One region of the Streptomyces sp. NPDC003379 genome, then DNA from elsewhere that is predicted to be linked to it. Evidence: riboswitches for the same ligand, from Rfam matches in the RefSeq annotation. Region 1 holds a riboswitch; the other holds the start of a gene.
The links. A riboswitch is a leader RNA that binds a small molecule or an ion and turns the genes downstream of it on or off. The one in region 1 is predicted to bind S-adenosylmethionine.
Positions count from the first base shown of each region.

Region 1 (3,396 bases):
GTTCACGTACACGTTGACGAAGCGGCGCAGCTTGCCCTGGTCGTCCAGGACGCGGGCCGCGATGCCGGTGTGGTTCTTCTCCAGGTCGGCGATGACCTGCCCCAGGGTCGCCCCCTCGGCGGCCACTTCGGCCTTGCCGCCGGTGTAGGTGCGGAGGATGGTAGGAATCCGGACGTTCACGCTCATGGGTTCACCTCGGTAGTTCAGGTCGGAAGGAAAGCTCAGGCCCTACGGCGGCTAACGGGCAAGCCCCGCGGCGCGGAACGCCTCGACGCTGGGCCGGATCGTGGCAGTGGCCTGCGACGTCTCAGCGACGGCGTCCAGCGTCTTCAGGCCATCTCCTGTGTTCAGCACGACCGTGGTCAGCGAGGGATCGATGAGCCCCGCCTCGACCAGCTTCCTCGTGACGCCCACGGTCACCCCCCCGGCGGTCTCCGCGAAGATGCCCTCGGTCCGCGCGAGGAGCTTGATCGCGTCGACGACCTGCTCGTCGTTCACGTCCTCCACGGCGCCGCCCGTGCGGCGCGCGATGTCGAGGACGTACGGCCCGTCGGCGGGGTTGCCGATGGCGAGGGACTTGGCGATGGTGTCCGGCTTCTGGGGGCGTACGACGTCGTGGCCCGCCTTGAAGGCGGCCGACACCGGAGAGCATCCCTCCGCCTGCGCACCGAAGATCTTGTACGGCTTGTCCGCCACGAGGCCGAGCGCGATCAGCTCCTTGAGCCCCTTGTCGATCTTCGTGAGCTGTGAGCCGGAGGCGATCGGGATGACCAGCTGGTCGGGCAGCTCCCACCCCAGCTGCTCGCAGATCTCGTACGCGAGGGTCTTGGAACCCTCGCCGTAGTACGGCCGGAGGTTGACGTTGACGAAGCCCCAGCCCTCGCCCAGCGGGTCGCCGATCAGCTCGGAGCAGAAGCGGTTCACGTCGTCGTAGTTGCCCTCGATGCCGACGAGCTCACCGCCGTAGACCGCGGCCATGACGACCTTGCCCTGCTCCAGGTCGTGCGGGATGAACACGCAGGAGCGGAAGCCGGCGCGGGCCGCGGCGGCGCCGACGGCGCCCGCGAGGTTGCCGGTGGAGGAGCAGGAGAGCGTGGTGAAGCCGAAGGCCCTCGCCGCCTCCAGGGCCTGCGCGACGACGCGGTCCTTGAAGGAGTGCGTGGGGTTGCCGGAGTCGTCCTTGACGAACAACTTGCCCTGCTCGACGCCGAGTTCACGCGCGAGGTTGTCGGCCTTGACGAGCTTGGTCCAGCCGGGGTTGAGATTCGGCTTGTCGGCGACGTCGGCGGGGACGGGCAGCAGCGGGGCGTAGCGCCAGATGTTGGCGGGCCCGGCCTCGATCCGCTTGCGGAGGGCTTCCGGGTCGCCGAGGGGCAGGTCGTACGCGACTTCGAGGGGGCCGAAACACTCGGCGCAGGCGAAGATCGGGCCGAGCGGGAACTTGGTGCCGCATTCCCGGCAGGAGAGACCCGAGGCGGGACCGAGGTCAACGGTCGTGGCGGGGGTTTCGGTGGCGACAGTCTGCACAGCCATGGAGGGGAGGCCCTTTCTCCTCATCTTCCCCGCGGCGCATCTCGCCGCGAGACGGAATTGGCACCTTCCCTAGCCGGGAGCCTCGCGGCGCTGATCACTTGATCGCGTCCGAGACCGGCTGGAGGGTTGCCGGGGCTTCAACGGGCCGTATCCCTCTGCCCCTCTGGATGAGCGGTATTCGATTATGGGATTCAGTTGTCGATCTCGACGTGGTTGTCGATCTCGAACGCGGCAGCGACCCCGACATGCGATGGTCACCGGCGTTGTTCAAGACTGTAACCGAAGCCCTGGACCCTTGAGATAGTCGTCCGCACCGCGAGATGGATCACATATGGGAGGACCCTGACCGTGCTGGAAGAGGTCGAGCGCTGGCTGAACGGACGTTCGTGGTCCGTCGCCGACCGCCCGCTGGACCGGTTGTCCGCCGCCAAGCGCGCGTCCGGCGCGACGGTGAGCGTCGTGCTGCCCGCGCTGGACGAACAGGAGACGGTCGGCGCGATCGTCTCCGAGATCCGCCGCGAGCTGATCGAGAGGGTTCCGCTGGTCGACGAGCTGGTGGTGATCGACTCCGGCTCGTCCGACCGTACGGCGCGGGTGGCGCGGGAGGCGGGCGCCGAGGTCGTCCACCGGGACGAGATCCTGCCGCGCATCGCGCCGCTGCCCGGCAAGGGCGAGGTGCTGTGGCGTTCGCTGCTCGTGACGAGCGGGGACATCGTCGCGTTCGTCGACGCGGATCTGCGGGAGTTCTCCGCGGACTTCGTCACGGGGATCGTGGGCCCGCTCCTGACCGACCCGGACGTGGCCTTCGTGAAGGCGATGTACGACCGTCCGCTCGGCGAGGCCGCGGGCCAGGGCGGCCGGGTGACCGAGCTGATGGCGCGGCCGCTGCTGAACATGCACTGGCCGCTGCTCGCCGGTTTCGTCCAGCCGCTGGGCGGCGAGTACGCGGCCCGCAGGTCGCTCCTGGAGCGGCTGCCGTTCCCCGTCGGGTACGGCGTGGAACTGGGGCTGCTCGTCGACGCGCTGCACACGGTCGGCCTGGACGCGCTGGCGCAGGTGGACGTCGGGGTGCGCAAGCACCGCCACCAGGACGGGCAGGCGCTCGGGCGGATGGCGGCGGCGATCTACCGGACGGCGCAGCTGCGGCTCGCGCGCGGACATCTCGTACGCCCGGAGCTGACGCAGTTCGAGCGGGGCGAGCACGGATTCGTGCCGCGGACCCACGCCGTGGACACGGAGGAGCGGCCGCCGATGGCCGGCATCGCGGAGTACGCGCACCGGCGCGTGGCGTGACCGCTTCCGGTCGTACGTTTGCCCGGCCCCGGGACGGGCTACGTTTTGCCACATGGTCCCCGAGCCCCGAACAGCAGCAGCGCAAGCACAGGTACTCGTCGCGTCCAACCGCGGCCCCGTCTCGTACACCGTCACAGAGGACGGCGAGCTGACCGCCAAACGCGGCGGCGGCGGTCTCGTCTCCGGGCTGAGCGCCATCGGCGACGAGGCGGACGCCCTCTGGGTGTGCGCGGCGCTCGGCGAGGGCGACCGGGAGGCGGTGCGGCGCGGCGTCGGCGAGCCGGGCGTGCGGATGCTCGACATCGACGCGGGCTCCCGCGAGGGCGTGCACGCGGCGGCGTACAACGGCATCGCCAACTCGGTCCTGTGGTTCGTCCACCACATGCTGTACCAGACCCCCCTGGAACCGGCCTTCGGCCCGGAGTTCCGCGCGCAGTGGGAGGCGTACGAGACGTACAACCGCGCGTTCGCCCAGGCGCTGGCGGCCGAGGCGGCCCCGGGGGCGGCGGTCCTCGTGCAGGACTACCACCTGACGCTGGTGCCGGGCATGCTCCGCGAGCTCCGCGAGGA
Region 1 covers NZ_JBSFRK010000061.1:4,780-8,175, reverse strand. The annotation lists gene ACWDVB_RS36220 (MoaD/ThiS family protein) at 1-186, opposite strand, end outside; gene thrC (threonine synthase) at 238-1,533, opposite strand; SAM riboswitch class I at 1,551-1,707, opposite strand; gene ACWDVB_RS36210 (glucosyl-3-phosphoglycerate synthase) at 1,882-2,826, shown strand; gene ACWDVB_RS36205 (alpha,alpha-trehalose-phosphate synthase (UDP-forming)) at 2,879-3,396, shown strand, end outside.

Region 2 (3,396 bases), on a different contig from region 1:
CCCAGAAGGGCGCCACACCCCGGCAGGTCGAGGAGCTCGCGGCGGCCCTGGAGCACTGGGCGTACGTCCTCACACGCGACCTGCGCGTCGATGCGGACCTCTTCGGCGGCCCCGGCACCGGCGCGTCGGGCGGCCTCGGCGCCGGTCTCGCCGCGCTCGGCGCCCTGCTGCTGCCCCGCTTCGACGTACTGCTCGGCCGACTCGACCTGGACGCCCGCCTTGCCCGCGCCGACCTGGTCGTCACCGCCGAGGGCGCCCTGGACCACCAGACTTCGTACGGCAAGATCCCCGCCGAGGTGGCCCGCCGCGCCAAGCGGTTCGGCCGCCCGGTCCTGGTGCTCGCCGGCACCATCGGGGACGGCGCGCACACCGTCCGCGCGCTGGGCGTGGACGCCTACAGCGCGATCCTGCCCGCCCCGGTGTCGCTGACCGAGGCGCTCGGCCGGGGCGGCGAGTTCCTCACCGACGCGACCGAGCGGGCCCTGCGGATGATCCGGCTCGGGACGCAGCTGTCCGGAGGCCGGCTGCCCGTGGGTCAGGCGGCGGCGCTGGTGTCCGGCACGCAGCGGCCGTCCTCGGTGCGGTAGCTCCACCGAGCGCCGTCCGCCACCAGCTCCTTGACGGCGCGTACGAAACGCTCGACGTGCTCGTCCGGGGTGCCCGCGCCGAAGCTCACGCGGATCGCGTTCAGCGACTTCTCGCCGGGCGCCGCCTCGGGGGCGCCGCACTCGCCGGGCTCGTCGGCCTCGCCGCCGAGGAGGGTGCGCACCAGCGGGTGGGCGCAGAACAGGCCGTCCCGTACGCCGATCCCGTACTCGGCGGAGAGCGCGGCGGCGAAGTGCGAGCTGTTCCAGCCGTCCACGACGAAGGAGATGACGCCCACGCGCGGCGCGTCGTCACCGAAGAGCGAGAGCACCCGCACGGCGGGCACCTCGGCGAGCCCCTCGCGCACCGTCTTGATCAGATGCCGCTCACGGGCGACCAGCTCGTCGAAGCCCGCGTCGGTGAGGGCCTTGCAGGCGGAGGCGATGGAGTAGACGCCGATGACGTTCGGCGACCCGGCCTCGTGACGGGCCGCGGTGTCGTGCCACTCCACGTCCACGCCGCCGCCTGCTTCCTTGGGGCGTCGCGCCACCTTCCGCGAGGCCCCGCCGCCCGCGAGGTAGGGCTCGGCGGCGCGCAGCCAGTCGGAGCGGCCCGCGAGCACGCCCGAGCCGAAGGGCGCGTACAGCTTGTGCCCGGAGAACGCGACCCAGTCGACGTCCAACTCCCTTACGGACACCGGGTGATGGGGGGCGAGCTGCGCTGCGTCGAGCACGATCCGGGCGCCGTGCGCGTGCGCGGCGGCGGCCAGCTCCCGCACCGGCCACAGCTCGCCGGTGACGTTGGAGGCGCCGGTGACGCAGACCAGGGCGGGCCCGTAGGGGTGGCGGTCGGCCAGCGCCCGTTCCAGGGTCTGCACGGCCTCGTCGGGGGTGCGGGGCGCGTCGAGGTACGTCACCTGGGCGTCCCGCCACGGCAGGAGCGAGGCGTGGTGCTCGGTCTCGAAGACGAAGACCTGGCAGTTCGCGGGCAGGGCGGCGGCGAGCAGGTTCAGCGAGTCGGTGGTGGACCGGGTGAAGACGACCTGGTCGTCCGCGCGGCAGTCGAGGAACTCGGCGACGGCCGTACGGGAGTTCTCGAACAGGTCGGTGGAGAGCTGCGAGAGGTATCCGGCGCCGCGGTGCACGCTGCCGTAGTACGGCGCGTACGCGGCCACGTCGTCCCACACCCGCTGCAGCGCGGGCGCGCTCGCCGCGTAGTCGAGCGCGGCGTACGTCACCTCACCGCCGGTGACCAGCGGCACGGTGACGTCCCGGCCGAGCACGGCCAGCGGGGCACAGACGGAGGAGTCGGCGGCGACGGCGGAAACAGACATGGCGGTATCTCCCTGCGGGCAAGGCGGAACGGCTGCGAAAGATCCCGTGCGGCAGCGCGACGGCTGTCCGGCGTACGGGTGTTGCCTCGACGCACGGCGCTCTTCGCCGGGCGGAGGGTGTGAAAAACGGGGCCGACAGGCCCTATCGCATTCGCTTGCTCACGAGACTGCTCCCTTGAGGACCAGGACCCCAGGGCTGTGACATTCACCGATGTCCAGGGGTCCGCGCTTGCCATACGCCTTGCTGCGTACGACCTGGTCTTCACCCGGGGCACCCCGCCACGGACGGAGGGTTGCCGGACAGCGGGCCGGGGCCGTAGTCGCTGTCACTCATGACCTGTCCTGCATCTTGCCACAAGATCTTCGACGCGCAAGGCGCGGTCCAGGATCCGGACCGCGCCTCGCGTCACATGTGTCGGCCTCAGGCCCGGTGATCAGCGGCTGCTGGCCGTCACCCACCGCTCCAGGGACTTCTTCGCGGCCCCGGAGTCGATGGCCCGAGCCGCCTTCGCCATGCCGACGCGGATCTGCTCCACCAGCGGCTCGTCGGTCGGCGCGAGGGCGACCAGCGCCGCCGCCGCGTTCAGCAGCACCGCGTCCCGCACCGGCCCGCTCTCGCCGTCGAGCAGCCGCAGGGCGACCTCCGCGTTGTACGAGGCGTCGGCGCCCCGCAGCGCCTCGACGGGCACGAGGCCGATCCCGACGTCACGGGGGTCGAAGGACTCCTCGCGCACCGCCCCGTCCCGCACGACCCACACCCGCGAGGTGGCCGTGGTCGTGAGCTCGTCGAGCCCGTCGTCGCCCCGGAAGACCAGGGCCGACGAGCCGCGCTCGGCGAGCACTCCGGCGACGATCGGCGCCATGCGGGCGTCGGCCACACCGGTGGCCTGGGCCCGCACCTTGGCGGGGTTGGTGAGCGGACCGAGGAAGTTGAAGGTCGTACGGATCCCCAGCTCCTTGCGGGCGGGCGCCACATGGCGCAGCGCCGGGTGGAACTTCACCGCGAAGCAGAAGGTGATCCCGGCCTCCTCGGCCACCTCGGCCACGCGCTGGGGCGTGAGGTCCAGGTTGACGCCCAGCTTCTCCAGTACGTCGGAGGCACCGGACGCGCTGGAGGCGGCGCGGTTGCCGTGCTTGACGACCTTCGCGCCCGTGCCCGCGACGACGATCGCGGACATGGTCGAGATGTTGACGGTCTTGGCGCCGTCGCCGCCCGTGCCGACGATGTCGACGCTCGGCCCCGGCACGTCGATGACGCGTGCGTGCGCGTACATGGCGCGCACCAGACCGGAGATCTCCTCGACGGTCTCCCCCTTGGCCCGCAGCGCGACCGCGAACCCCGCGATCTGCGCGTCGGTGGCCTCGCCGCGCATGATGCGGTCCATCGCCCAGGCCGTGTCGTCGGCGCTCTGGTCGTGCCCGTCGAGCAGGCCGTTCAGTACGTCGGGCCAGGAACGGCCCGCCGCGGTAGTGCCTCC
Region 2 covers NZ_JBSFRK010000055.1:34,143-37,538, reverse strand. The annotation lists gene ACWDVB_RS35090 (glycerate kinase family protein) at 1-587, shown strand, start outside; gene ACWDVB_RS35085 (aminotransferase class V-fold PLP-dependent enzyme) at 536-1,918, opposite strand; SAM riboswitch class IV at 2,139-2,256, opposite strand; gene trpD (anthranilate phosphoribosyltransferase) at 2,353-3,396, opposite strand, start outside.
Region 2: another riboswitch for S-adenosylmethionine. It lies ahead of ACWDVB_RS35085 (aminotransferase class V-fold PLP-dependent enzyme); the one in region 1 lies ahead of thrC (threonine synthase).